Regions from separate parts of the Pseudocitrobacter sp. 73 genome, predicted to be linked through region 3. Evidence: predicted binding sites of a transcription regulator. Region 3 holds the regulator's gene; each other region holds the start of a gene.
The links. The regulator sigma-54, encoded in region 3, starts transcription at its own class of promoters, with help from an activator protein. The targets are predictions, from matches to a motif close to GTTGGCACANNTTTCGCTNT.

Region 1: the regulator sigma-54 is predicted to act here: its motif matches at 2,525-2,544, upstream of hydN (electron transport protein HydN).
Region 2: the regulator sigma-54 is predicted to act here: its motif matches at 1,290-1,309, upstream of glnA (glutamate--ammonia ligase).

What each region holds. Positions count from the first base shown of each region.
Region 1 covers NZ_VTZO01000010.1:316,900-326,812, forward strand. Annotated here, with positions in the region: gene ascF (PTS cellobiose/arbutin/salicin transporter subunit IIBC) at 1-1,197, opposite strand, end outside; gene F0Q32_RS13240 (LacI family DNA-binding transcriptional regulator) at 1,422-2,435, shown strand; gene hydN (electron transport protein HydN) at 2,580-3,125, shown strand; gene fdhF (formate dehydrogenase subunit alpha) at 3,162-5,312, shown strand; gene hypF (carbamoyltransferase HypF) at 5,316-7,532, shown strand; gene norW (NADH:flavorubredoxin reductase NorW) at 7,739-8,872, opposite strand; gene norV (anaerobic nitric oxide reductase flavorubredoxin) at 8,869-9,913, opposite strand, start outside.
Region 2 covers NZ_VTZO01000019.1:91,905-101,817, forward strand. Annotated here, with positions in the region: gene typA (ribosome-dependent GTPase TypA) at 1-1,018, opposite strand, end outside; gene glnA (glutamate--ammonia ligase) at 1,399-2,808, shown strand; gene glnL (nitrogen regulation protein NR(II)) at 3,002-4,051, shown strand; gene glnG (nitrogen regulation protein NR(I)) at 4,061-5,470, shown strand; gene hemN (oxygen-independent coproporphyrinogen III oxidase) at 5,555-6,928, opposite strand; gene yihI (Der GTPase-activating protein YihI) at 7,117-7,623, opposite strand; gene yihA (ribosome biogenesis GTP-binding protein YihA/YsxC) at 8,209-8,844, shown strand; gene polA (DNA polymerase I) at 9,178-9,913, opposite strand, start outside.
Region 3 covers NZ_VTZO01000015.1:196,566-206,478, reverse strand. Annotated here, with positions in the region: gene elbB (isoprenoid biosynthesis glyoxalase ElbB) at 228-881, shown strand; gene mtgA (monofunctional biosynthetic peptidoglycan transglycosylase) at 878-1,603, shown strand; gene yrbL (PhoP regulatory network protein YrbL) at 1,600-2,232, opposite strand; gene npr (PTS phosphocarrier protein NPr) at 2,461-2,733, opposite strand; gene rapZ (RNase adapter RapZ) at 2,730-3,584, opposite strand; gene ptsN (PTS IIA-like nitrogen regulatory protein PtsN) at 3,618-4,106, opposite strand; gene hpf (ribosome hibernation promoting factor) at 4,163-4,450, opposite strand; gene rpoN (RNA polymerase factor sigma-54) at 4,473-5,906, opposite strand; gene lptB (LPS export ABC transporter ATP-binding protein) at 5,954-6,679, opposite strand; gene lptA (lipopolysaccharide ABC transporter substrate-binding protein LptA) at 6,686-7,240, opposite strand; gene lptC (LPS export ABC transporter periplasmic protein LptC) at 7,209-7,784, opposite strand; gene kdsC (3-deoxy-manno-octulosonate-8-phosphatase KdsC) at 7,781-8,347, opposite strand; gene kdsD (arabinose-5-phosphate isomerase KdsD) at 8,362-9,348, opposite strand; gene F0Q32_RS16960 (calcium/sodium antiporter) at 9,363-9,913, opposite strand, start outside.

The DNA.
Region 1 (9,913 bases), on a different contig from region 3:
GCAGATAAAGCCGCTGATCAGGCTGGCGATTAACGGGCGTTTCAGCCTGACCGCCACGCCGTACAGCGCCGGTTCAGAGATGCCCGCCAGAATTGCCGAGGCCGCCGCAGCCAGCGCCGTCTGGCGCAGTTCCGGGTTTTTGGTTTTCCACGCCACCGCCAGCGATGAGCCGCCCAGCGACAGGTTCGCGCCGATTTCCGACGGCATTACCATGCCCTCTTTACCCGTTTCAGCGATGGTTTGAATAATGGTGGGCGTAAAGACGCGGTGCATCCCGGTCATTACCAGCAGCGGCCATAGCGCGCCCATAATGGCGACCGACAGCCAGCCCAGATAGCCGTGAATAGTGTAAACAAGGGCAGAAATGCCGCTGCCGATCCAGATACCAATCGGGCCGATGAGCAGGATCGCCAGCGGGGCGGCAATCAGCACAATCAGCATCGGTTTGAGGAAGTTTTTCGTTACCGCAGGCGTAATGCGATCCACCCAGCGTTCGATGTACGACAGGCACCAGGTCATCACCAGCGCCGGAATAACCGTATAGGTATATTTCACCGCCGTGACCGGCACGAAGGCGAATTCCACATGCTCGCCCTGTGCGGCTTTCGCCATCAGTTCGATAAAGCTTGGGTGCACCAGCACGCCCGCAATGGCGATAGCCAGCGACATGTTAGTTTTGAATTTTACGGCAGCAGAGGCGGCGACCATCAGCGGCAGGAAGAAGAACGCGCCGTCGCCAATCACCGTCAGAATGGTGAGAGTGGGTGTGCCTTTGGTGAGCACGCCGGACATCTCAAGGATCATCGCCAGAAGTTTCACCATTGATCCGCCGATAATCGCCGGGATCAACGGTGACATGGTGCCGATCAACGCGTCGAGGATCCCCGCGCCGATGCGTTTCAGCGTTATCTTCGGTTTTCCCTCTGGTACGGCAGGTTGCATATTTTCCGGCAGTAAACTCACCACTTCCCGATACGCCTGGGAAACGGTATTACCGATGATCACCTGGCACTGGTTATCGCTGCGCACTACGCCGAGCACGCCGCTCAGGCTTTTCAGCGCGGGGCTATCCACCCGTGAGTCGTCTTTCAACACGAAGCGCAGACGCGTCATGCAGTGGGTCACTGCGCTGATGTTGCTGACGCCGCCGAGTAAATCGACGATGGACTTCGCCAGCGCCGCATAGTTTTTGGACATCGGAATCTATCCTGTTCTTATCTGTAGGGTCCTCATCGCCAGGCGATGAAACGTTGCATAGGAAACCGGTTCCACAAAATCATGATGAGTTTCTTGGAAACTGACAAGATGGTGAAAATTCATTTTTTTAAATTTGTGATGACGATCGCCATGTATGGCAAAAGCTGAAAAAGGGCCGTGGCTGAAGTACACTTCTGCCCATCATTTTTGACGAGGGAAGCGAAATGGCGACGATGCTGGAGGTGGCAAAGCTGGCTGGCGTGTCGAAAGCGACGGTCTCACGCGTGCTGACCGGCAACGGCTATGTGGGTCAGGAAACCAAAGACCGGGTCTGGCAGGCGATTGAACAGAGCGGCTATCGGCCTAATCTGCTGGCGCGCAATCTGGCGACCAAATGCACGCAAACGCTGGGGCTGGTGGTCACCAACACTCTGTATCATGGCGTCTATTTTAGCGAGTTACTGTTTCACGCCGCGCGGATGACCGAAAATCAGGGCCGTCAGTTGATCCTCGCCGATGGTAAACACAGTGCGGAAGAGGAGCGGGCGGCGATTCAGTATCTGCTCGATATGCGTTGTGACGGCATCATTATCTACCCGCGATTTCTCAGCGTTGACGAAATCGACGAACTTATTCAGCAGCATGAACAGCCGGTGCTGGTGCTTAACCGTCGCCTGCGCCGTAACGCCAGTCATTGTGTTTACTGCGACCAGGCGCGTACCAGCCAGAATGCGGTGGAAAAGTTGATTGAACAGGGGCATCGCGATATCGCATTTATCACCGGTTCGCTTGATTCGCCAACCGGCATTGAACGCTTGTCAGGCTACAAAGCCGCTTTAGCTGAACACCATATTCCACTGCGTGATGCGCTGATTGTGGAAGGGAAATGGACGCCAGCGACGGGGTCGGCAGGTGTTGATATGCTGCTTGAGCGCGGCGTTAACTTTAGCGCGGTGGTCGCCAGCAACGATGACATGGCCATCGGGGCGATGAAACAGCTTCAGTCGCGCGGCCTGCGCGTGCCGGAGCAGGTCTCCGTCGTCGGTTTTGATGATATCGCGCTTGCGCCGTACATGCTGCCATCGCTCTCCAGCGTTAGAATTCCGGTGACAGAGATGATTCAGGAGATCATCCATCGCCTGATTTTCATGCTCGACGGCGGCGAATTCAAACCACAACCTTCCTTCCTCGGCGAGCTTATCGCGCGCGACTCTCTGGGCGCAGGCCCGCAGGGTTAATCTCGTCACCTGTCATCGTCACTCGTGACGATGACAGGATTAGACACCGCGTTTCAAATAAAAAATCCTTAATAAACAGTTAACTAAAAGTTGGCGCGAATAATGCATTCTCCGGCTCATTCATTGTCATTGCTGGAGAATTTGATGAACCGTTTCATCATTGCAGATGCGAGTAAATGTATAGGCTGCCGGACATGCGAAGTGGCGTGCGTGGTCAGCCACCAGGCCGAACAGGATTGCGCCGCGCTGACGCCGGAATCTTTCCTGCCGCGAATTCATGTGATCAAAGGCGTAAATGTTTCTACCGCGACTGCGTGCCGTCAGTGCGAAGACGCACCGTGCGCGAACGTCTGCCCGAACGGCGCAATTCGCCGTGAAAAAGGCTTTGTCCATGTGATGCAGGAACGCTGCATCGGCTGCAAAACCTGCGTCGTGGCCTGCCCGTATGGCGCGATGGAAGTGGTCGTTCGCCCGGTTGTACGCAACAGCGGCGCGGGCCTCAACGTGCGTGCCGAAAAAGCCGAAGCTAACAAATGTGACCTGTGCTTCCACCGCGAGCAAGGCCCGGCCTGTATGGAAGCCTGCCCGACGCACGCCATTTTCTGCGTCGACCGCGACAAGCTTGAGCAAATCAGCGCCGAAAAACGTCGTCGCGCTGCGCTCGATACCTCTATTTCTCTGTCGTTTTAATGATCCTCCGTTTCACTTTTAACAGGTCTGTTACTGATGAAAAAAATTACAAGTGTTTGTCCGTATTGTGGTGCTGGCTGCAAACTGAAGCTGGTTGTCGACAACAATAAAATCATCCGCGCGGAAGCGGCCGACGGGAAAACTAACCAGCATGAGCTGTGCCTGAAAGGCTATTACGGCTGGGATTTCCTGAACGATACCAAACTGCTGACGCCGCGCCTGACGCAGCCGATGATCCGCTATGAAAAAGGCGGCAAGTTGACGCCAGTGAGCTGGGATGAAGCCATCCGCTATACGGCAAAACGCTTAGGTGAGATCAAAGCGAAATTCGGCCCGCGCGCCATTATGACCACCGGGTCATCGCGCGGTACCGGAAATGAAACCAACTATGTGATGCAAAAATTTGCGCGCGGCGTGCTGAACACCAATAACGTCGACTGCTGCGCGCGCGTCTGCCACGGGCCTTCTGTCGCGGGCTTGCAGGAAGCACTGGGCAACGGTGCGATGAGTAACTCCATCGAAGACATTGAACACTCAAGCTGTCTGCTGGTCTTTGGCTACAACTGCGCCGATTCTCACCCTATCGTGGCGCGTCGCGTGATCAAAGCCAAAGAGAAAGGCGCGAAAATTATCGTCTGCGACCCGCGTCGTATTGAAACCGCGCGTATCGCCGATCAACATCTGCAAATTAAAAACGGCTGCAACATGGCGCTGGTCAATGCGTTTTCCCATGTACTGCTGGAAGAAAATCTCTACGACAAAGAATATGTTGCGCGCTACACCACCGGTATCGATGAGTTGCGTGAAACCGTGAAAGATTATGCGCCGGAAGCGGTGGAAGCACTGACCGGCGTGACGGCACAACAGATTCGTCAGGCGATGCGTACCTACGCGGCGGCTCCCAGCGCCACCATTATGTGGGGCATGGGCGTCACTCAGTTTGGTCAGGCCGTGGATGTGGTCAAAGGGCTGGCAACGCTTGCGCTGCTCACCGGTAATCTGGGACGTGAACATGTCGGCGTCGGCCCGGTGCGTGGTCAGAATAATGTGCAGGGCGCGTGCGATATGGGCGTGATCCCTAACCAGTTCCCCGGTTATCAGGACGTGGTCGATGCCGACGTGCGGGCGAAATTCGCCAAAGCATGGGGTATTGATGCCAGCCTGATGGATGACAAAGTGGGCGTGCGCATTACCGAAGTGCCGCATCTGGCGCTGGAAGGGAAGGTGAAAGCCTACTACATCATGGGCGAAGATCCGCTGCAAACCGAAGCCGACTTAGGCCTGGTGCGCAAAGGGTTCGAAGCACTCGATTTCGTGGTGGTGCAGGACATCTTTATGACCAAAACCGCCGAGCAGGCCGATGTGCTGCTGCCCGCTACCTCCTGGGGCGAACACGGCGGCGTCTTCACCTGTGCTGACCGTGGCTTCCAGCGTTTCGAAAAAGCAATCGAACCGCAATATAACGTCAAACGCGACTGGGAAATTATCAGCCTGATTGCCCAGGAAATGGGCTACCCCATGCATTACGACAATAACCAGCAAATCTGGGACGAAATGCGTGAGCTTTGCCCGCTCTTCTTTGGTGTGACTTACGATAAAATGGGCGACATGGGGCACGTTCAGTGGCCGTGCCCGACGCTCGATCACCCAGGCACGCCGTATCTTTACGCAGGTAATCAGTTTGACACTCCGGATGGCAAAGGTCATTTGTTTGCCGCGCCGTGGCGTGCGCCAGCCGAATGCCCGGATGATCAATATCCGCTGGTACTGTGCACCGTGCGTGAAGTGGGGCACTACTCGTGCCGCTCGATGACCGGTAACTGTGCGGCGCTGCAATCGCTGGCCGATGAGCCAGGCTTTGTGCAAATCAACCCGCAGGATGCGCAGAAGCTGGGTGTAAAAGACAAACAACTGGTGTGGGTGGCGTCGCGTCGCGGTAAAGTGATCACGCGTGCCAACGTCAACGAGCGTATCAATCATGGCAGCGTCTATATGACCTACCAGTGGTGGATTGGCGCCTGTAACGAACTGACCCAAGACAACCTCGATCCCATCTCTAAAACGCCGGAAACCAAGTACTGTGCGGTGAATATCAGTGCGATTGAGGATCAAAACTGGGCGGAAAACTACGCGCTGGAAAGCTACCAGTCGATGAAATCCCGCCTGCGTGAGGCGGTAGCAGGGTAATGAATGACGATAACGCATAACGGCGTCGAAATCCGCATTCGCGGTAAAGTACAGGGGGTGGGCTTCCGCCCCTTTGTCTGGCAACTGGCTCAGCAGCAGGCGCGCGTGGGCGATGTCTGCAACGACGGTGCGGGGGTGCTCGTTCGTTTGCTGGGCGAGGAAGCGGATTTCCTTGCCGCGCTTCATCAACACTGCCCGCCTTTAGCGCGCATTGATGAGACGCAGGTGCAGCCTTATGTGTGGCAGAGCGTGCCAGACGACTTTGTGATCCGCGAGAGCGGCGCGGGAGCGATGAGCACGCAGATTGTCCCGGATGCGGCCACCTGCCCGGCGTGTCTTGCGGAGATGAATGACCCGCAGGAGCGCCGTTATCGTTATCCCTTTATCAACTGTACCCATTGTGGCCCACGTTTCACTATTATTAACGCCATGCCTTACGACCGTCCGCTGACGGTGATGGCGGCGTTTCCGCTGTGCTCTGCCTGCGAGGCGGAGTACCGCAATCCTTACGATCGTCGCTTTCATGCCCAGCCGGTGGCTTGCGCCGAGTGCGGCCCGTGGCTGTCGTGGTATGCCGAAAGCGAACCGCTGCACCGCGAGGCGGCGCTACAGGCGGCGATTACGCTTCTCACGTCGGGCGGCATTGTGGCGATCAAAGGGCTGGGTGGTTTTCATCTGGCCTGCGATGCGGGCAATGCCCGCGCGGTAGCGACGCTGCGCGCCCGTAAGCATCGCCCGGCGAAACCGCTGGCGGTGATGCTCCCCAATACGATGAATCTCCCCGATGACGCCAGCCGATTACTGCGCACCCCGGCAGCACCGATTGTGCTGGTGGATAAATCCTGCGTCAGCAGCTTGTGCGATGACATCGCGCCGGGGCTGGCAGAAGTGGGCATCATGCTCCCGGCTAATCCTGTTCAGCATTTGCTGATGCAGGCGTTGAATCGCCCACTGGTGATGACATCCGGGAACCTCAGCGGTAAACCGCCCGCCCTGACCAATGCGCTGGCACTGGCGGATCTCGCGGATATCGCCGACGGATTTTTGCTGCATAATCGCGATATTGTGCAGCGGATGGATGACTCGGTGGTGCGGCAAAATGGCGAAATGCTGCGCCGGTCGCGCGGCTATGTACCGGATGCCATTCCACTGCCACCGGGTTTTCACGATATTTCGCCGATGCTTTGCCTGGGGGCAGATCTCAAAAATACCTTCTGCCTGGTACGCGGCGAGCAGGCGGTGTTAAGCCAGCATTTTGGCGACCTGACTGATGAGGGTGTCGAAGCGCAATGGCAGCAGTCGTTGCGTTTGATGCAGGCTATCTACGATTTTACCCCGCAGGCGGTGGTGGCGGATGCGCATCCTGGCTACCACTCATCGCAGTGGGCTGCGGCTCGCGATTTACCCCATCAAACGGTGCTTCATCATCATGCGCATATTGCCGCGTGCCTGGCGGAACACAACTGGCCGCTGGGCGGCGGTGATGTGGTTGCGCTGGCGCTGGACGGCATTGGCATGGGGGAAGAGGGTGCATTGTGGGGCGGTGAATGTCTGCGGGTGAATTACCGCGAGTGTGAACATCTTGGCGGCCTGCCTGCGGTAGCGTTGCCGGGGGGCGACCTGGCGGCACGTCAGCCGTGGCGTAACCTGCTGGCGCACTGCCTGGCGTTTGTGCCGGAGTGGGAAAGTTATCCGGAAACCGCCATCGTGCGCGAACAAAACTGGCCTCTGCTGGCGCGGGCGATTGAGCGCGGTATTAATGCGCCGCGCGCATCATCCTGCGGGCGATTGTTTGATGCGGTGGCCTGCGCGCTGGGCTGTGCGCCGCTGACGTTGAGCTATGAAGGTGAGGCGGCTTGTCGTCTGGAAGCGCTGGCGGCGACGTGTACCGGCGTCGAACATCCGCTGCAAAGTGAACGGTTCGACCTTGCAGAATTCTGGCCGCAGTGGTTGAGCTGGCAGGCCAGCCCGGCGGAGAAAGCGTGGGTGTTTCACGATGCGCTGGCGCAGGGGCTGGGCGGTATGATGCGTCGCGAAGCACAGGCGCGGGGCATCTCAACGCTGGCATTTGGTGGCGGCGTGCTGCATAACGCGCTGCTGCGTGCGCGGTTACAGCACCATCTGGCTGATTTTACGCTGCTTTTCCCGCACAGTTTGCCCGCAGGCGATGGGGCAATTGCGTTCGGGCAGGCGGTGGTGGCAGCGGCCCGGTGCGCGTGATGCCGGATGGTTTGGGCTTGTCTGATGGTGTAAATAGGTAGGTCGGGTAAGGCGTAGCCGCCACCCGACAACAACGCGCGCACGGAGCCAAAAAAAAGCCCCGGCGACCGGGGCAAAAATCAGACGCGATACGTCCATGTATCTGAGGTTAAGAAGGGCTCTGCAAAATTCGCGAGCAAGGTTAAGTTCAGCAATGGCATAGCAAATCAATTCGGCAATAACTTCAACAGGCTAAACGCCTCCTTCATTCTCTCTTCACTCACCACAAACGCGCGAAGTTGCTGGTTGTCGTCATAGCCCTGAGCAAGCATGCCCTGTGCGCTGGTGGCGATAGTCCAGTCCAGATCCTGACGGCGCGTTTCCCCCGCCAGATGTAGCGGCAGATCCGGCGTTTTCACCTTCACCAGCATATGCGGTAACTTCAGCTCGCCATTCTGGCCGAGCAGATTCTTCGCCAGACACATCGCACTTAACAGAATCGGTTGCAGGAAGGGCAGCACGGCCCCGTTGATCTCCGCGCAATCACCCAGCGCGTAGATATCCGGGTTACTGGTCTGCATCGCGCTGTTGACCTTCACGCCACGATTGATCTCTACACCCGCATGACGCGCCAGCGCGGTTTCCGGGCGCAAGCCAGTGGCCGCAACAACGGCATCCACTTCAACCTGACGATGGCGGTCAAACTTCGCCACAATCCCGGTTGTTGTTTGCTCCAGCGACTGCAACTGGGTTTTCAGCAGCAGATGCACACCCATGTCGGTCAGACGATGTTGCAGGCGGCTGCTCACTTCCGGCGGCATCAGTGACGCCAGAATGCAGGCGGAGTTATCCACCACCGTCACCGCTTTACCTGCACGGCTGAAGTCCATCGCCAGTTCGCTGCCAATCAGGCCGCCGCCGATAATCAGTACGCGCTGCGCATCACGCAGGGTGCTTTGCGCGGCCCCGAACTCCTGCTGGCTGTTGAGGGTCAGCATCAGCTCTTTTCCGGGAACCGGCGGTACGATGGTCGATGCGCCTGTCGCCAGCACCAGTTTGTCGTAGCGCCACTCTCTGTCCTGACTTTTCACCACTTTGGCCTGTGCGTCGATGTCGCTCACCCAGGTTTGTGGGAAGAGATTCAGATTGTACTGCTCGGCAAACTCACCTGCCGTTTGCAGCGTCAGGTCGGCGGCGGTTTGCCCCCGGCTGACGACGTGGCTGAGGTCTGGCTTGTTGTACTCATCAATGCTGTCGGCGGCGATCAAAGTCAGCGGCACGGCAGCGTCCTGTTTGCGAATGTTTTTCACCAGTTGGCGGGCCGCAAAGCCCGACCCGATGATCACGATGCCATTATTCATTTTGCCTCCGTGGCCAGTACGTCGAAGACGTCTTTACCCAGTGAGCATTCCGGGCACAGGAAGTTATCCGGCACGTCGCTCCACGGCGTCCCCGGCTGAACATCCTGGTTCGGCTCGCCTTTTGCCGGATCGTAAATCCACTGGCAGACGCTGCACTGCATGCTTGGGCCGAGGTCAGCGGCTGCGGCTGCGGCACAGGCGCATTCTTCCTGCGCGGTTGTGACTTTGGCACTCACCTCTGGCAGCGGCGCAAGTGCCCACTGGCGGGCGATTTCACGACCGTGTTCGCGGCACACTTCCAGCGCGTCGAAGTCAGGACGCCATTTGGCTTTCAGGCTCAGTGACATTTCAAAGCCCGCATCCTGCAAACGAGTAGAGAGACGGTCAACCGCACCGCCGCTCCAGCCATGTGAACCGAACGCGCTGGCACGTTTGTTACGGAAACGCAGGCCTGTCATCTCTTCGACCAGGCCAGCAATTTTCGGCATCATTACGTTGTTCATGGTTGATGTCCCAACCAGCACGCCTTTAGAACGGAAAACATTGGTCAGGATTTCGTTTTTATCGCTGCGGGCGACGTTGAAGATTTTCACCGCTACGCGTGGGTCAACTTCGTTGATACCCTGAGCAATCGCATCCGCCATCATGCGGGTGTTGTTCGACATGGTGTCGTAGAAAATAGTGATGCGATCTTCCTGATAATCGGCCGCCCATTTCAGATACAGCTCAACGATTTGCGTCGGGTTGTCACGCCATACCACACCGTGTGAGGTGGCAATCATATCGACCGGCAGATTGAAGCCGAGGATTTCGGTAATTTTTGGCGTCACCAGACGGCTGAACGGCGTCAGGATATTGGCATAGTAGCGCTGACACTGTTCGAACAGTTCGGTCTGATCCACTTCGTCGTTGAACAGACGTTCGTCACAGTAGTGCTGACCAAAGGCGTCGTTACTGAACAGTACCGCGTCGCCAGTCATGTAAGTCATCATGCTGTCCGGCCAGTGCAGCATCGGGGTTTCAACGAAGATCAGTTGTTTG
Region 2 (9,913 bases), on a different contig from region 3:
CCAGTTCTTTGTTCAGACGATCAAGGATCTGGCGAGACGTGACGTATTTACCTTCTTTACCGCAGAACGGAGAGGTGTTTACGCAGAAGAACATAGAAACGGTCGGTTCATCAACGGACAGGGCAGGCAGCGCTTCCACATTTTGCGTGTCGCAAATGGTGTCAGAGATGTTCAGCTCACCCAGACCGGTGATAGCGATGATGTCGCCAGCTTCAGCGATGTCGCTGTCGATACGTTCCAGACCCAGGTGGGTCAGTACTTTACCGACTTTACCGTTACGGGTTTTGCCTTCGCTATCGATGATAGTGACCTGCTGGTTCGGTTTCACTTTACCGCGTTTGATACGGCCGATACCGATAACACCCACATAGCTGTTGTAATCCAGCTGGGAGATCTGCATCTGCAGAGGACCGTCGAGATCGACGTCCGGCGCAGGAACATGGTCAACAATCGCCTGATACAGCGGGGTCATGTCTTCTGCCATGTCTTCGTGATCCAGACCCGCGATACCGTTCAGCGCAGACGCGTAAACGATCGGGAAGTCCAGCTGTTCGTCGGTCGCATCAAGGTTAACGAACAGGTCAAATACCTGGTCAACAACCCAGTCAGGACGCGCACCAGGGCGGTCAACTTTGTTGATAACAACAATAGGTTTCAGGCCATAGGCAAAGGCTTTCTTGGTCACGAAGCGCGTCTGCGGCATCGGGCCGTCAAATGCGTCAACGACCAGCAGCACGGAGTCTACCATGGACATTACACGTTCAACTTCACCACCGAAGTCGGCGTGCCCTGGGGTATCAACGATGTTGATACGGTAGTCATTCCATTTGATAGCGGTGTTTTTCGCGAGGATGGTAATCCCACGCTCTTTCTCCAAATCGTTGGAGTCCATCACACGCTCTTGAGTTTCGGCACGTGCATCAAACGTACCGGATTGCTGCAGCAGCTTATCAACCAGGGTAGTTTTACCATGGTCAACGTGCGCGATGATGGCGATGTTACGCAAATTTTCGATCACAACTTTGCCTCGGGCATTAGAAATAGCGCGTTATTGTACACGGATTAATCGCAGTACAAAACAGGATCACAAACATCCTCCGCAAACAAGTATTGCAGAGTTCCTTTGTGATCGCTTTCACGGAGCGAAAAAAGGGCACCTTAACGCAAATTGCACCAATATGGTGCTCTATGTTCACATATAAGCACTATACTGGTGCAATGACACCATCGTGGTGCAGCCCTTTTGCACTATGATGCGCATGATAGCGCCTTTTGGGGGTAATTTGAAAGTTGGCACAGATTTCGCTTTGTATATTTCAGGGCAACAACGCCACTTTTAAGAAGTGTTTGAAGACCTCGTTACCACGACGACAATGACAAATCCGGGAGATGTAAAGTATGTCCGCTGAACACGTTTTGACGATGCTGAATGAGCACGAAGTGAAGTTTGTCGATCTGCGCTTCACCGATACCAAAGGTAAAGAACAGCACGTCACTATCCCTTCCCATCAGGTTAATGCCGAATTCTTTGAAGAAGGCAAAATGTTTGACGGCTCCTCTATCGGCGGCTGGAAAGGCATTAACGAATCTGACATGGTTCTGATGCCGGACGCATCTACCGCACTCATTGACCCGTTCTACGAAGAACCGACACTTATCATCCGCTGCGATATCCTGGAACCAGGTACCCTGCAGGGCTATGACCGTGACCCGCGCTCCATCGCAAAACGCGCTGAAGAATACCTGCGCTCCACTGGCATCGCCGACACCGTACTGTTCGGGCCAGAACCAGAATTCTTCCTGTTTGACGACATCCGCTTCGGCGCATCCATTTCCGGTTCTCACGTGGCTATCGACGATATCGAAGGCGCGTGGAACTCTTCCACCAAATACGAAGGTGGTAACAAAGGTCACCGTCCGGGCGTGAAAGGCGGTTACTTCCCGGTTCCGCCGGTCGATTCCTCCCAGGACATCCGTTCTACCATGTGTATGATCATGGAAGAAATGGGCCTGGTTGTTGAAGCTCACCACCACGAAGTGGCAACAGCCGGTCAGAACGAAATCGCGACCCGCTTCAACACCATGACCAAAAAAGCGGACGAAATTCAGATCTACAAATATGTGGTTCACAACGTTGCGCACCGTTTCGGTAAAACCGCGACCTTCATGCCAAAACCGATGTTTGGCGATAACGGTTCCGGTATGCACTGCCACATGTCTCTCTCCAAGAACGGCGTAAACCTGTTCTCTGGTGACAAATACGCGGGTCTGTCTGAGCAGGCGCTGCACTACATCGGCGGTGTTATCAAACACGCGAAAGCGATCAACGCCCTGGCGAACCCGACCACCAACTCCTACAAACGTCTGGTCCCGGGTTACGAAGCGCCGGTTATGCTGGCTTACTCTGCCCGTAACCGTTCTGCTTCCATCCGTATTCCGGTTGTTACCAGCCCGAAAGCGCGTCGTATCGAAGTGCGCTTCCCGGACCCGGCAGCTAACCCGTACCTGTGCTTCGCAGCACTGCTGATGGCTGGCCTTGACGGCATCAAGAACAAAATCCATCCGGGCGAGGCGATGGACAAAAACCTGTATGACCTGCCGCCGGAAGAAGCGAAAGAGATCCCACAGGTTGCGGGTTCTCTGGAAGAAGCACTGAAAGAACTGGATCTGGACCGCGAGTTCCTGAAAGCCGGTGGTGTGTTCACTGACGAATCCATCGATGCTTACATCGCGCTGCGCCGCGAAGAAGATGACCGTGTGCGCATGACTCCGCACCCGGTAGAGTTCGAGCTGTACTACAGCGTTTAATTTAAGTTAGTCATTCTCCGCCCACTTCTTGTCGCCGCCTGGCGGCAAGAACAAGCTGAGTAAGTTGTTGCCGTGGAACGTTTAGCCCATCTCTGGATGGGCTTTTTTCTCCACAAAAACGCGTAGTTAGCGCCTTTTTCCCGTCCATCCAGCTATAATGCACTAAAACAGTGCAATCTAAGGAGACTGCTAAATGGCAACCGGCGCGCTGCCCGATGCTGGGCAGATCCTCAATTCTTTAATTAATAGCATTCTGCTGGTCGATGACGACCTTGCGGTGCATTACGCCAATCCGGCGGCGCAGCAGTTGCTGGCGCAAAGCTCGCGAAAACTGTTCGGTACGCCGTTACCGGAACTTCTGAGCTATTTCTCGCTGAATATCGGTTTGATGCAGGAGAGCCTGCAAACGGGCCAGGGCTTCACGGATAACGAAGTGACGCTGGTGATCGACGGACGCTCGCATATCCTCTCTCTGACGGCTCAGCGGCTGCCTGACGGCTTTATTTTGCTGGAGATGGCCCCGATGGATAACCAACGCCGTTTAAGCCAGGAGCAACTACAGCACGCCCAACAGATTGCAGCACGCGATTTAGTCCGTGGCTTAGCCCATGAGATTAAAAACCCGCTCGGCGGCTTACGCGGCGCAGCACAGCTGTTAAGCAGAGCGCTGCCCGACCCGTCGCTCACTGAATACACCAAAATGATCATTGAGCAGGCCGACCGCCTCCGCAACCTGGTCGACCGTCTACTGGGGCCACAGCAGCCGGGCATGCACGTGACCGAAAGCATCCACAAAGTAGCCGAACGTGTCTTTTCGCTGGTGTCGATGGAGCTGCCGGATAACGTGCGGCTGGTACGTGATTACGATCCGAGTTTGCCGGAGTTACCGCACGATCCCGACCAGATTGAACAAGTTTTGCTGAATATTGTACGCAATGCGTTGCAGGCGTTAGGGCCAGAAGGCGGCGAAATCATTCTGCGTACCCGCACCGCGTTCCAGCTGACGCTACACGGCGAGCGCTATCGCCTGGCGGCACGCATTGACATTGAAGATAACGGGCCGGGCATTCCGTCCCATTTACAGGACACGCTGTTCTATCCGATGGTAAGTGGCCGCGAAGGCGGCACCGGGCTGGGTTTATCCATCGCCCGCAGCCTGATCGATCAGCATTCCGGAAAAATTGAATTTACCAGTTGGCCAGGCCATACCGAGTTCTCGGTTTACCTGCCAATTCGAAAATAAGGTGTGTTTATGCAACGAGGGATAGTCTGGGTCGTAGATGACGATAGCTCCATCCGTTGGGTGCTTGAACGCGCACTCACCGGGGCGGGCTTAAGCTGTACCACATTTGAAAGCGGCAATGAGGTGCTGGATGCGCTCACCACCAAAACGCCGGACGTGCTGCTGTCGGATATCCGTATGCCGGGCATGGACGGCCTTGCGCTGCTCAAACAGATTAAACAGCGTCACCCGATGCTTCCGGTCATCATAATGACCGCCCATTCAGATCTGGACGCAGCGGTCAGCGCTTATCAACAAGGCGCATTCGATTACCTGCCCAAACCGTTTGATATCGATGAGGCGGTAGCGCTGGTTGAACGTGCCATCAGCCACTATCAGGAACAGCAGCAGCCGCGCGATGTGCCTGCATTCGGGCCTACCGCCGATATCATCGGCGAAGCGCCGGCGATGCAGGACGTCTTTCGCATTATCGGGCGACTCTCCCGGTCATCAATAAGCGTGCTGATTAACGGCGAATCCGGTACCGGTAAAGAGCTCGTCGCGCATGCGCTGCATCGCCACAGCCCACGCGCGAAAGCGCCGTTTATCGCCCTGAACATGGCGGCGATACCGAAAGATTTGATTGAATCCGAACTCTTTGGCCACGAGAAAGGCGCATTCACCGGTGCTAATAACGTGCGTCAGGGGCGTTTTGAGCAGGCAGACGGCGGCACGCTGTTTCTCGATGAAATTGGCGACATGCCCAACGATGTACAGACCCGTTTGCTGCGCGTGCTGGCCGACGGGCAGTTTTACCGCGTCGGCGGCTATGCGCCGGTGAAAGTGGATGTGCGTATCATTGCAGCGACTCACCAGAACCTGGAGCTGCGCGTGCAGGAGGGGAAATTTCGTGAGGATTTATTCCACCGCCTGAACGTCATTCGCGTGCATCTGCCGCCGCTGCGTGAGCGTCGGGAAGATATTCCGCGTCTGGCGCGCCACTTCCTGCAAATTGCTGCACGCGAGCTCGGCGTAGAAGTGAAACTGCTGCACCCGGAAACCGAAGCGGCGTTAACGCGTCTGGCGTGGCCGGGCAACGTGCGCCAGCTGGAAAACACCTGCCGCTGGCTGACGGTAATGGCAGCAGGCCAGGAAGTATTGATTCAGGATTTGCCAGGCGAACTGTTTGAAACCACTGTTCCGGATGGTACGACCCACACGCAGCCTGATAACTGGGCGACGCTGCTGGCGCAATGGGCCGATCGTGCCCTGCGTTCCGGTCATCAAAACCTGTTATCGGAAGCGCAGCCAGAAATGGAGCGTACGCTGCTGACAACCGCGCTGCGTCATACTCAGGGGCATAAACAGGAAGCCGCACGTTTGCTGGGTTGGGGGCGTAATACCCTGACGCGCAAGCTGAAAGAGCTGGGAATGGAGTAGCACAGCGTTGCGCCGGATGGCGCTTAGCTTATCGGGCCTACAAACAACGAGCCGTTGTAGGCCCGGTTGCTACCGGGCGCTTGTTTAAATCACGCGTGAGAACTGCTGCATCCGCGCTTTCTGGCGCAGATAAGCATCGAAGCACATACAGATATTACGAATCAACAGACGACCTTTTGGCGTCACCTGAATCCCCTTTTCATCCACATCCACCAGCCCGTCTTTCGCCAGCGGCGCCAGCAGTTTTAAATCTTCCGCGAAATAGTCGTCAAAATTCAGGTCCCACTGCTGCTCAACAGCGGCAAACTCCAGGCGGAAATTACAAATCAGCGCCTTAATCACGTCACGACGAATGCAGTCATCGCGCGTTAGGGCAATCCCGCGCCACAGCGCATCGCCGCGTTCATCAACCTGCTGATAATAGAGTTTCAGCTCTTTCTGGTTCTGCGCGTAGCAGTCGCCAATCATGCTGATCGCCGACACGCCCATGCCGAGCAGGTCGGTATCGCCCTGCGTTGTGTAGCCCTGGAAGTTACGATGCAGCACGCCTTCACGCTGAGCAACGGCCAGCTCGTTGTCCGGGCGGGCGAAGTGATCCATGCCGATAAACTGGTAACCGGCATCAGTGAGCGATGAGATGGTTTCCTGAAGGATATCCAGCTTCTGCTGGGCTGTCGGTAAATCTGCATCTTTAATTTTACGCTGCGCGGCAAACAGGGTTGGCAGATGCGCGTAGTTGAATACGCTCAGGCGATCCGGGTTCAGTTCCGCCACGCGTTTAAGCGTAAAGGCAAAGCTTTCCGGCGTCTGTTTTGGCAGGCCATAGATCAGGTCGATGTTGGTTGAGGTAAAACCGATCTCGCGTGCGTGATTCAGCAACGCGAAGATAAATTCTTCGTCCTGCTCGCGGTTTACCAGGCGCTGAACTTCTTTGTTGAAGTCCTGCACGCCCATGCTCAGGCGGTTAAAGCCTTCGGCGCGCAGATGGTCGATCACGTCCAGCTCGATTTCACGAGGATCAACTTCAATGGAGATCTCGGCGTCGGCGGTAAAGTGGAAGTTCTCGCGCAGCAGCGTCATCAGGCGCGTAATTTGCGCTTTATTCAGATAGGTTGGCGTGCCGCCGCCCCAATGCAACTGGGTGACATTACGTTGGGTGAACAACGGTGCGCGGTGGCGAATTTCCTGCTCCAGCGCGTCGAGATACTGGTCGGCTTTATGCTGCTGGCGCGTGACAATTTTATTGCAGCCACAGAAATAGCAGAGCTTATGGCAGAACGGGATGTGCACGTACAGCGACAGCGGCCGCTCGGGATAACGCGCAACCGCATTCAGAAACTCGCTCTCGCCAAACGCGTCGGAAAATTCCAGCGCGGTGGGATACGAAGTGTAACGTGGCCCGGAATAGTTATATTTCTGGATCAGGGCCAGATCCCAGTCGATTAACTGCACAGACATGCTTACTCCTTCCAGTGACGTCGCTAACGACGACGGCGTGCCGGCCTGGCTCCTTGTTGAGCCATTAGCCGGTTGCGCAGCCGTTTTTGACGCCGCGACAACCGTTGTAGTTTAACGAATAACCACACCAGATAACATATAACCAGAAGGGTTATAAGCAGGACCGGGAAACCGACTGCGTGCAAACGTTAGTTTCCGCCCTTGAGCAGACGCATCATGTCTTCCTTGCCCTCGTCTTCCTCTTCTTCTTCGTCATCGTCATAGGAGAGGCCAAGCTGCTGCATCAGCTCGTCGATACGATCCAGTTTGGCATCGACCCAGCTTTGCTCTTCAGCATTCAGTTTTCCGCCTTCTTCCAGGCGTTCCAGCAGCGCATCCAAACGCTCATCCGTTTCTAACTGCTCCAGCTCAGCCTGCGGTGAAAGCATAGGTTTCTCGCTTTTTGGTTTTTGCTGACGAGGGGTTGTCTGCGCAGCGGTTACGCCCAGCTGAACAGGTTTTTTACTGCCAATACGGGGATCTTTTTCCTGACCTTTTTGGCCCGCGCGTCCAGATTCACCGCCGCTACTTGCACGGCTGCCCGGCGTATGGCCACGATGTTTCTTCTGGCGCTTGCGTTCGCGCGCTTCCTGGTCCAGTTCTTCGCGGGTTTTGCGGCGTGTTTTGGCACGCGGTGCAGATGTGGGTTTTTTCATGGTGTCGTCTTATGGCCGTTTTATTCAGTATAGAATTGAGGCGGAATCTAGCAGAATACCAACAAAGAAAAAAGGCGACAGAGTAATCTGTCGCCTTTTTCCTGACTCTCCACCCTCAACGGGCGCTACATTCCATGTTAGCTACCGACACACCCTGTCTTTCCTTTAGCCTGGAACAATCCCTGTACGATTCCATTTCCTTTCTCTACGTCTCCGGACGTTTGTCATCCTGACAATCCTAAGTCTTCGCCTCCTGGCGCTCCTGACCCTCATCCTGAGTTAGAAATCCTTACGGCGTCCTCGCCAATGAGTGATACTTTACCTTGTTGAGCTAAACTAACAAGCAGCGAAACGGCACATAAATATAAAATCAGAGTTTTCCCCAACATTAACTCTATGATTTATCTATTTTTACAGATTTTTTCTTCTCAAACTTCTCTGAAATTTCGCATAGGGTTTATGGGCAATATCTCACAAACTGTAGGGGTTTTGCTTACATCCAGTAGACTCGCTGAGGAAAATCAGCCTTTTTTTGCCGATCGGGTATAATCGCCAACATTGCCTGATTTAACGGAGACGACCGTTTTGACTAACTTGAATTACCAACTGACGCATTTTGTGACCAGTGCGCCAGATATCCGCCACTTACCTTCCGATACTGGCATCGAAGTGGCATTTGCAGGTCGCTCCAACGCCGGGAAATCCAGCGCGCTGAATACGCTGACCAACCAAAAAAGTCTGGCTCGTACGTCAAAGACGCCGGGTCGTACACAGTTGATTAACCTGTTTGAAGTGGCTGACGGTAAACGTCTGGTCGACTTACCGGGCTACGGTTACGCCGAAGTACCGGAAGAGATGAAAATTAAATGGCAGCGTGCGCTGGGTGAATACCTGGAAAAGCGCCTGTGTCTGAAAGGGATTGTTATTCTGATGGACATCCGCCATCCACTGAAAGATCTTGATCAGCAGATGATTCAGTGGGCCGTAGACAGTGAAATTGAAGTGCTGGTATTGCTGACCAAAGCCGATAAGCTCGCCAGCGGTGCGCGCAAAGCGCAGGTCAACATGGTGCGCGAAGCCGTGCTCGCCTTTAACGGTGACGTGCAGGTTGAAGCGTTTTCATCGCTGAAAAAGCAGGGTGTGGATAAGCTGCGTCAGAAACTGGACACCTGGTACAGTGAGATCCCGCCGGAAGTGGCGGCTGAAGAAGCCGAAGAGTAATCAATTCCCTGTCGGGCGCGGTTGCCCGACCCGGATTTCACGCAAAGCTGCCATCCGGCGGCTTTTCTTTCGCCCAATAAAAAACGCCCCGGTCATTACTGACCGGGGCGGCTAAAATATTCAGCCAAATCCGATTACGTGAAGTAAAAGGTCTGAAAGATAGAACATCTTACCTCTGTACCCTACGCGACTAACTCTACTCTTTTTTTTTGGTCACAGAAAGCACTTTTTGTAGTTTTTTTTCACTTATTACATAGCGAATTCTAATGTTCATCACAAAACGCTATAAGTTATGTTGCTTACTTACCAAAAAAGCGCTTGGTCGCCGAAAGCTTAGTGCGCCTGATCCCAGTTTTCGCCGCTGCCCACTTCCACCAGCAATGGCACATCCAGTTGGGTACTGTTTTCCATCAGTTCGTGAATTTTCTTCGACACGGTGTCCACATCATCTTTATGCACTTCAAACACCAGTTCATCGTGCACCTGCATGATCATGCGCACGCGCGGTTTTTCACTCTCAAGCCAGGCATCCACAGCAATCATCGCTCGCTTAATGATATCTGCGGCAGTGCCCTGCATGGGAGCGTTGATCGCGGCACGTTCAGCCCCGGCACGACGCGCGCCGTTGCTGGATTTGATGTCCGGGAGATAAAGACGACGGCCATCCAGCGTTTCAACGTAACCCTGCTCTTTCGCCTGTGCGCGGGTGCGCTCCATATACTCCATGACACCAGGGTAACGCTCGAAGTAGAGATCCATATACTTCTGCGACTCTTTACGTGGAATGTTGAGCTGGCGGGAGAGGCCAAAAGCACTCATGCCATAGATCAAACCAAAGTTAATCGCCTTCGCGCTGCGACGCTGTTCGCTGCTGACACTCTCTAACGGCAAACCAAAAACTTCCGCCGCCGTCGCACGGTGGATATCTTTCCCTTCCGCAAACGCAGTCAGCAGGCCCTTATCACGCGACAGGTGCGCCATAATACGCAGTTCGATTTGTGAGTAGTCGGCAGAAACAATCACGTAATCTTTCGGCGCAATAAACGCCTGACGAATACGACGCCCTTCA
Region 3 (9,913 bases):
GCTAAACCGGGGTGCGCGAACACTGCGCCAACACCAGGGAAATCGTGGCTGCGCCATAAGATGTAATAGGATTTTGGTTAGACACAACCTGATGAATACGATTACACGCAGATTAAGATAGCAAAAGTTGAAACATTTGTTACATGAATCAGCAAAATATGTGAAGCATAGCGAGTTAATCAGAAATAGTAATAATCTTCAGTCAGTTACAGCGAGGGACAAGCATCATGAAAAAAGTTGGCGTTATTTTGAGCGGCTGCGGTGTCTATGACGGCTCTGAAATTCACGAAGCCACCATTACGCTGCTGGCCATTGCCCGTAGCGGCGCGCAGGCCGTGTGCTTTGCGCCGGATAAGCGCCAGTTCGATGTTATCGACCACTTGTCGGGAGAAGCGATGGGTGAAAGCCGCAATGTGCTGATCGAGTCTGCGCGCATTGCGCGCGGTGATGTACGTCCGCTCGCCAGTGCGCAGGCGGAAGAGCTGGATGCGCTGATTGTGCCCGGCGGTTTTGGCGCGGCGAAAAACCTCTCCAACTTTGCCACGCAGGGTGCTGCGTGCGAGGTTGACGCGCATCTGAAATCGCTGGCGCAGGCAATGCATCAGGCGGGTAAACCGCTTGGCTTTATGTGTATCGCCCCGGCGATGTTGCCGAAGATTTTTGATTTCCCGCTGCGCATTACCATCGGCACCGATATCGACACGGCAGAAGTGCTGGAAGAAATGGGCGCGGAGCATGTGCCGTGCCCGGTGGATGACATCGTTGTTGATGAAGACAACAAAGTGGTCACCACGCCAGCTTATATGCTGGCGCAGAACATCGCCGAAGCCGCTGAGGGGATTGAAAAGCTGGTGGCGCGCGTGCTGGTACTGGCTGAATGAGCAAGCGCGTTTCACCGCTGAAGTGGATAAAACGTATTGTCTGGCGCATCGCGCTGGTGCTGGTGCTTTTCTGGGGCGGCGGTATTGCGCTGTTTAGCTTTGTGCCAGTTCCGTTTTCTGCGGTGATGGTCGAGCGCCAGCTAAGTGCCTGGCTGAGCGGCGATTTTCATTATGTGGCGCATTCCGACTGGGTCAGTATGGATGAGATATCGCCGTGGATGGGGCTGGCGGTGATCGCTGCCGAAGATCAGAAATTCCCGGAGCACTGGGGGTTTGATGTTCAGGCGATCGAAAAGGCGCTTTCACACAATGAACGCAACGAAAACCGGATTCGCGGCGCGTCGACGTTGTCCCAGCAGACGACGAAAAACCTGCTGCTGTGGGATGGACGCAGCTGGTTACGCAAAGGGCTGGAAGCGGGGTTGACGGTGGGGATTGAAACAGTCTGGAGTAAGAAGCGTATCCTGACCGTTTACCTGAATATCGCTGAGTTTGGTGAGGGCACTTTTGGCGTAGAAGCCGCTGCACAGCGCTATTTCCATAAATCCGCCAGCAGGCTGACCATGTCGGAAGCGGCGCTGTTAGCTGCCGTACTACCGAACCCGCTTCGCTTTAAAGCGGATGCCCCTTCAGGCTACGTGCGTAGCCGCCAGGCGTGGATACTGCGCCAGATGCGTCAGCTCGGCGGCGAATCCTTCATGACCCGCCACCAACTGCATTAAGCTTTGCGAGAAGAGAGCTCCAGCGTGCTGCGCTCTTCGCGCGGCTTGCTGTTATTCAGTGCGGCTGCCAGTACCGGCTGGGCAATAAAACGTTCCCACAGACGTTCCTGCTTACGACGACAGAACCATTTTGACCAGGTGGCCAGAGGAATAAAGGTCGATTCGCCAATGTTGTCGCAGATAACCGGCACCACTTCTGATTCACTGATGCGGTGGCACAGAATATTAGCCGGTTTCAGCGTCATGGTCACAATGTGGTTTTCGGTAATGTACTTCCTCAGCGTGCGCAGGATCTGACGCAATACGACCAGATCTTCTTCGTAGCGACACTCCATAGCGAACTGTTTTAAGGTGATAGAGGGTTTGCCATCAAAGTCGCTGATCACATCATAGACGTAACCTGTTCCGCAGTCGGTCTCAACGGTGCCGTAATAACGCGGGATCCCACTCCAGTCCTTCAGATAACGATTGAGATGTGCGTAGTAGCCCAACTCACGTTTCGTCTCTTTATCGCCGCCATCGTCGTTGTTGTAGACGATTTTAATGCAGCGTTGGGCATCATCCGGATGCGCATAACATTTACGATGTCTTCCGGTGCCCAGGGGGGTGTTTCCCGATAAATGTAACATGACGCGCTCCTGGAATTATTTGCTGACAATTAACCAGTATCGACACGAAACTTAAATGAAACATAAACAAAGCAAATTAAGGTTTTCTTAAGGTTAATCTTAGACAGGAAAGAGCACAAATTGTACAGGGATAACAAAAAAAACGCCGAATGGCGTTTTTACGGTAGAGGCGCTTTTCGTAGGCCGGATAAGGCGAGGCCGCCATCCGGCATGGGGAAGGGAGACTACTTAATCTTCATCAAACCCAGATTCAAACAGTGCGATAACCGCGGCCAGGGCTTCGACTTCCTGCGGGCCGGAGGCTTCCACTTCAATCTGGCGTCCTTTGGCGGAATCCAGCATCAGCAGCGCAATCACGCTGTTGGCTTCCGCTTCGGTGCCTTCGTCGTTGCGCAGCAGCACTTCCGCATCAAAACCCTGCATCAGTTCAAACAGCTTCATCGCAGGCCGGGCGTGCATGCCCAGCCGGTTGGTGATTTCAACGGTTTGCTTTACGGTCATGATTTACGTTTTTCCAGCGTCCGGTGACGAGACTGCACGTTCTTGCCGCGAGAGCGGAAGTAGTCAGCCAGTTGTTCGGCGACATACACCGAACGGTGTTTACCGCCGGTACAGCCAATCGCCACGGTCAGATAGCTACGGTTATTGGTTTCCAGCATAGGTAACCATAGCTCAAGATAGCTGCGGGTCTGGTAGATAAAGTTATGGACTTCCGTATGCCTGTCGAGGAAGGCGGCAACCGGTTTATCGAGGCCGGTCATCGGACGCAGTTTCGGATCCCAGTGCGGGTTGGGCAGGAAGCGTACGTCGAAGACGTAATCCGCATCAATAGGAATACCGTGCTTGAAGCCAAAGGATTCAAACACCATCGTCAGTTCACGCTCGCGTTTGCCCAGCAGGCGGGTACGCAGCATTTCTGCCAGCTCGTGGACCGACATCTCGGAGGTGTCGACGATAAGGTCTGCGCGCGAGCGCAGCGGCTCGAGCAGGTCGCTCTCTTTGTCGATGGCGCTCTCGAGCGACAAGTTTTTACTGGAGAGCGGATGCAGACGGCGCGTGTCGCTGTAACGACGGATCAGCGTATTGCGATCGGCATCGAGGAACAGCAACTGTGGAGAAAATGCGTCCGGCAGATTTTCCATCGCTTTTTCGAAGATTTCCGGAGATTCCGGCATATTACGCACGTCGATACTGACGGCGGCGGAGATCTCCCGGTCGGCCAGCGTTTTCGCAAGCTCTGGCAGCAGGACTACCGGCAGGTTGTCTACACAGTAGAAACCCATATCTTCCAGCGCCCGTAAAGCCACGGATTTACCCGAGCCTGAGCGGCCGCTGACGATCATCAGTACCATGTACCGTTTCTCCTCAGTACGAACTCATTTCCCTTACGCTTCATCACTGTTTTCCGTTTCTGTGATGATTTGATAAAGCTCTTCGTCACTCTGCGCTGAGCGCAGGCGGCGGCAGATGGTTTTATCCGCCAGACGTTTCGCCACCAGTGAAAGCGTATGTAAGTGCGTTTTGGTTTGGTCCGCAGGCACCAGCAGAGCAAACAGCAGGTCGACAGGCTGATTGTCGATGGCGTCGAACGCGATCGGCGTTTCAAGCTGCACAAAAACGCCCACGGCGCGCAGCGTATCTTCTTCCAGCTTACCGTGTGGAATGGCGATGCCATTGCCAATGCCGGTACTGCCCATTTTCTCACGGGTGAGAATCGCTTCGAACACCACCTGCGGAGGCAGACTTAACTGCTTTGCCGCCAGTTCACTGATGATTTCCAGCGCACGTTTTTTACTCTGGCAGTGAACCGCACTGCGGGTACATTCCTGGTTAAGCACATTGCTCAGTTGTAGAGCCGAATCGTTATTTATCATAATTTCACCTAAGCATCGCCCGACACTTTACCGGCATCGGGCGACCGCCCGGACAATTAGTGTTGTTTCAGTTTATCTTTATGTTTATTAAGCTGCCGCGCCAGTTTGTCGATCAACAGATCAATAGCGGCATACATATCCTGCCCTTCCGCGCTGGCATGAAGTTCGCCCCCGTTAACATGCAGGGTCGCATCCGAGATGTGCGTCAATTTCTCCACTTTTAACACAATATAGACCTGATTGATCCTCTCAAAATACTGTTCCAGCTTCACGAATTTCGTGTTGATGAAATCGCGCAGGGCTTCAGTGATTTCGACGTTGTGTCCAGTGATGTTGAGCTGCATAGTGTCTTCCTTATCAGTTGAGTCAGACCAGTTGTTTACGCTGGTTAGACGGCGGAATGGATAAAGACTCTCGGTACTTTGCAACGGTTCGGCGGGCCACCATGATACCTTGATCGGAGAGCATAGAGGTCAGCTTACTGTCGCTTAGTGGTTTCGCGGGATTTTCCGCGGCAATCAATTTCTTCACCAGCGCGCGAATCGCCGTGGATGAGGCTTCGCCGCCACCCTCGGTATTCACATGGCTTGAGAAGAAATACTTAAGCTCAAAAATGCCGCGCGGGCTATGCAAATACTTCTGCGTAGTCACGCGTGAAATGGTGGACTCATGCATCTCGACGGTCTGGGCGATATCCGCCAGCACCATCGGTTTCATATACTCTTCGCCGGACTCAAAAAACGCCTGCTGCTGCTCAACGATGCAGCGGCTGACGCGCAGCAACGTGTCGTTGCGGCTCTCAAGACTTTTAATCAGCCACTTCGCATCTTGCAGATTGCTGCGAATAAACTGGCTGTCGGCGTCGTTACGGACGTTGTTACACATGCCCGCGTAGTGCTGATTAATTTGCAGACGTGGAATGCTGTCGGCGTTAAGTTCTACCACCCAGCGGCCACTGACTTTGCGCACCAGCACATCAGGAATGACATACTCCGGCTCACCGGTCTGGATCGATTGACCCGGACGTGGATCCAGTGACTGAATCAGATCCACCGCTTCTTTCAACACGTCTTCTTTCAGACGCGTGACACGCATTAACGATCGGAAATCGTGGTTGGCAAGCAGATCGAGATGGTCGCTGATGATCAGACGGGCTTCGGCGAGGCGAGGGGTTTCTTTGGCAAACTGAGAGAGCTGAATAAGCAGGCAATCGCGGAGATCGCGGGCGGCAACGCCCACCGGGTCGAACCGCTGGATCCGTTTAAGCACGGCTTCGACTTCATCCAGACCGATTTCGTCATCACCCATGCTCTCGCGGATATCTTCCAGCGGGACGGTCAGATAACCGGTATCGTCAACGGCGTCAACGATGGAGGTGGCTATCGCCCGGTCGGTATCGGTAAACGGCGTGAGTTCCACCTGCCACATCAGGTAATCCTGAAGGGACTGGGTAGTTTCGCCCTGATAGACCGGCAGTTCGTCGTCCTGGTAATCTGCGCCAGTGCCTGAGGGCGTTCCGGCGGTGTAGATTTCATCCCAGCTGGCGTCGAGCGGCAGCTCTTCCGGCATATCTTTCTGTTCGAGCGCGTCGGCGCTGTCTAACGTTTCGTTATCCGGCGTCTCTTTGGCATCGATTTCTTCATGAATATCGGTTTGCTCAAGCAGGGGATTGCTCTCCAGCGCTTGCTGAAGTTCCTGCTGCAGTTCCAGCGTCGACAGCTGTAACAAGCGAATTGCCTGTTGCAGCTGTGGCGTCATGGCGAGCTGTTGGCTGAGCCTTAATTGCAAACCTTGCTTCATGTTCAGTGCGATAATCTCCGGCTAACCTCTCTCATACTTCTACCCTATCAGAGTCTGAAGTCTTCCCCAAGATACACACGTTTAACATGTTCGTCTTGTAAGATCTCTGTCGGGGTGCCGTGGGCGATAAGCTGCCCCTGGCTGACGATATACGCACGCTCACACACCGCCAGCGTTTCGCGGACGTTGTGGTCGGTGATTAACACGCCGAGACCGCTGTCGCGCAGGTGCTCAATGATGTGTTTGATATCGATAACAGAGATTGGGTCAACGCCCGCAAATGGTTCATCCAGCAGGATAAATTTCGGATTTGCGGCCAGCGCGCGGGCGATCTCTACGCGGCGACGTTCGCCACCAGAGAGCGATTGACCCATGTTGTCGCGGAGGTGTTCGATGTGGAACTCTTCCATCAGCTCGTTACAGCGGTCTTCGCGCTGTTCACTGGTGAGATCGTCACGAATTTGCAGCACCGCCATCAGGTTGTCATACACGCTCAGACGACGGAAAATGGACGCTTCCTGCGGCAGATAGCCAATCCCGCGGCGCGCACGGGCGTGCAGCGGCAGCAGGCTGATATCTTCATCATCAATGATGATATTACCCGCGTCGCGCGGCACGATACCGACCACCATGTAGAAGGTGGTGGTTTTACCCGCGCCGTTCGGCCCAAGCAGACCCACAATCTCACCGGAATTGACGGTCAGACTGACATCCTCTACCACACGGCGGCCTTTGTAGGCTTTAGCCAGGTTCTTTGCAGTTAATGTCGCCATAACGAATTAGTTACTCTTCTTCTGTGCCGGTGCCTGGTTTTTGTTCTTGTCCTGCAACTGGGACGGAACCAGAACGGTCGTTACGCGTTTACCTTTTTCGCTAAACGCCTGCATTTTCTGTTCTTTAACCAGGTAAGTGATTTTGTCGCCCTTGATGTTGCTGTCGACCTGTTCCAGATATGCGTTGCCGGTCAGCACCACGAAATCACTTTGCAGTTCATAATGCATTTTGGCGGCGTGGCCTTTCACCGGCTTGCCGTTGTCCTGCATCTGGTAGAAGGTCGCCGGGTTACCGTAGCCGTCGATCACCTCTTTGCCTTTTTCGCCGCCAGGACGGGTCACCACCACCTTGTCGGCGTTAATTTTGATACTGCCCTGGGTCACAATAACGTTGCCGGTAAAGGTGACGATATTGCCCTGCATATCCAGCGACTGCTGATCGGATTCAATATGAATCGGCTGGTCAGTATCACCAGTCAGTGCCAGTGCCGGCAGGCTGGCTGCCAGCAGAGAACCGGCGAGCGCCAGCTTAAGGCTGAGTTTGTTTGTTCTGAATTTCATAGGAGGTTCTAACCTTTTCAATCAGCTCGGCGTTCTTGCTGCGTAAATTGCCGCGCATTTTCAGGCCGCTGGAATTAAATGTCGTTCCGTATAACGTCACCAAATCATCAGAGGTAACATCCTGGGTGACCAGGTTGATCTGGGCGTTATCCGTCGTAATTTTGCGCAATTGCGCGTCAGGGGTCAGGGCGTTAACTTCAACGTGACCATAAAGGTACAGCATGCGATCGTTTGTCAGCTTCGCTTTATCGGCTTTGATTGACCAGGTTGGCACTTTATCAGTGTCAAAGGTGGTCAGTCTCGGCTGGGTAAACCACGAGACAGCTTCGTCGGAAAAATACTCGACGTGTTCTGCGATTAACCGATAATTCAACGCGCCTTCAGGGCTGTAGACCACCGTATCGGTATGTTCGCTTTTATAAGTTGGGTCGTTGCTGTTAACCACCGCCTGACCGTCATCATCATTGCTGGCCAGATTCACGCCAATGAGGACGAGCGCCGCAAGCGAAAGCAGGATAATAACCCAACGTCTGGTTTTACTCATATCGATTGCCCTTTGGCTTCCTCTAACTTCCCTTGCGCCAGCAACAGGAGATCGCACACTTCACGGACCGCGCCGCGCCCACCGGCAATACGGGTGACGTAATCCGCACGTGGCAGCAACAGTGGATGCGCGTCATTGACCGCAACGCTTAAACCCACTTCCGCCATAACCGGCCAGTCGATGAGATCGTCGCCCACATAAGCAACTTCATCGGCCTGCAAACCGAGCTTGCCGAGCAGCTCGCGATAGGCGATAAGTTTATCGGATTGCCCTTGATAAAGATGGGTAATTCCTAACGTATCACAGCGGTCTTCTAACAGTTTAGCTTTTCGCCCGGTAATAATGGCAACTTCGATTCCGGACGTCAGGGCACAGCGAATACCGTAGCCATCACGCACGTTAAACGCTTTCAACTCTTCGCCGTTATTCCCCATGTAAATCAGACCATCGGACAGCACGCCGTCGACGTCGAGGATCAGCAGGCGAATTTTCGCCGCTTTCTCAATAAATTCGGTGCTCACCGGGCCGTAACAGGTTGCCACGGAAGTGACAGCATTACTCATTGTTTTTAATCCTTTTACACTACGCCTGCGCGCAGTAAATCATGCATATGGATGACGCCCAGCAGTTGATCGCCCTCAGCAACCAGCACGCAGGTGACGTGGCGTGATTGCATCAGGTTTAGCGCGTCAACGGCCAGCGTACCCGGACGGATACGAATGCCGCCAGGGGTCATCACATCGGCAATGCTCAGGCTACGTAAATCGGCGCCGTTATCAAAGATGCGGCGCAGGTCACCATCGGTAAAGATACCGTCGATCTTCATGTTTTCATCGCAAATTACCGTCATGCCGAGGTTTTTGCGGGTAATTTCCAGCAGCGCATCACGCAAAGAGGCTTCTTTGTTGACGCGCGGAATGTCGTCGCCGGTGTGCATAATGTCGTTTACGCGCAGCAACAGCTTGCGACCGAGTGCGCCGCCGGGGTGGGAGAGCGCAAAATCTTCGGCAGTGAAGCCGCGCGCTTTCAGCAACGCAACCGCCAGCGCATCACCCATAACCAGCGCCGCAGTAGTGCTGGAAGTCGGCGCCAGGCCCAACGGGCAGGCTTCTTTCGGCACTTTCACGCACAGATGGATATCCGCCGCGCGGCCCATACTGCTTTCCGGGCGGCTGGTCATGCAAATCAGCGGCACCTGCAAACGTTTCAGAACAGGGATCAACGCCAGAATTTCGTTTGATTCACCAGAGTTGGACAAGGCGATGACGATATCGTGCGGCGTCACCATGCCCAAATCGCCGTGTGCGGCTTCGCCCGGATGCACGAAGAACGCGGAGGTGCCGGTGCTGGCAAATGTCGCAGCCATTTTGCGGCCAATATGCCCGGATTTTCCCATGCCCATTACCACGACTTTACCGCTGCAATAGAAGATTTTCTCACAGGCGCGGCTGAAGTCGTCGTTGATGTATTGATCGAGCTGGGCCAGACCCTCGCGTTCAATCTCCAGCACCTCTTTCCCGGCTTTCTGGAAGTCAAAACCCGGTTGCAAATCGATTTGCGACATAATGTTATCCCGATTCATTCTACAAAGAGCGGCGTCGCCCACCAGAGCATCGCCAGCCATGCGATAAACCCGCCGGTTAAGAGCGCGCCCGCCACGCGGCCAATTTGTTGACGTCGCCAGCACAGCAACGCAAAAATCACGCTTACGATAACCATCACCCCGTAGTCGCGGGTGAATGCCAGTGGGTTAAACGCGCCAGGCGCAAGCAGCGCCGGTATTCCAAGAACAATGGCGATATTAAAAAAGTTGGAACCGATGATATTACCAATGGCAATGTCATTTTCGCCTTTGCGCACGCCCGCCATTGCGGTCGCCAGTTCTGGGAGACTGGTGCCCAGCGCAATGGCGGTCAAGCCAATCGTCAACTCGCTCATGGCAAAGAAATTAGCCAGCACCGTGGCGTTATCCACCACCATGCGCGTTGCCATGGGCATAATAATCAATGCGATACCGAGCCACAGGAACGCAACCGGCAGCGAACCTTCGCGAGGCAGTTCTGCAACCTGTTCGCGGGTCAGGCTATCGTTTCCCTGACGTTCCGCCAGCCGGGCGATTTTAACGGTAA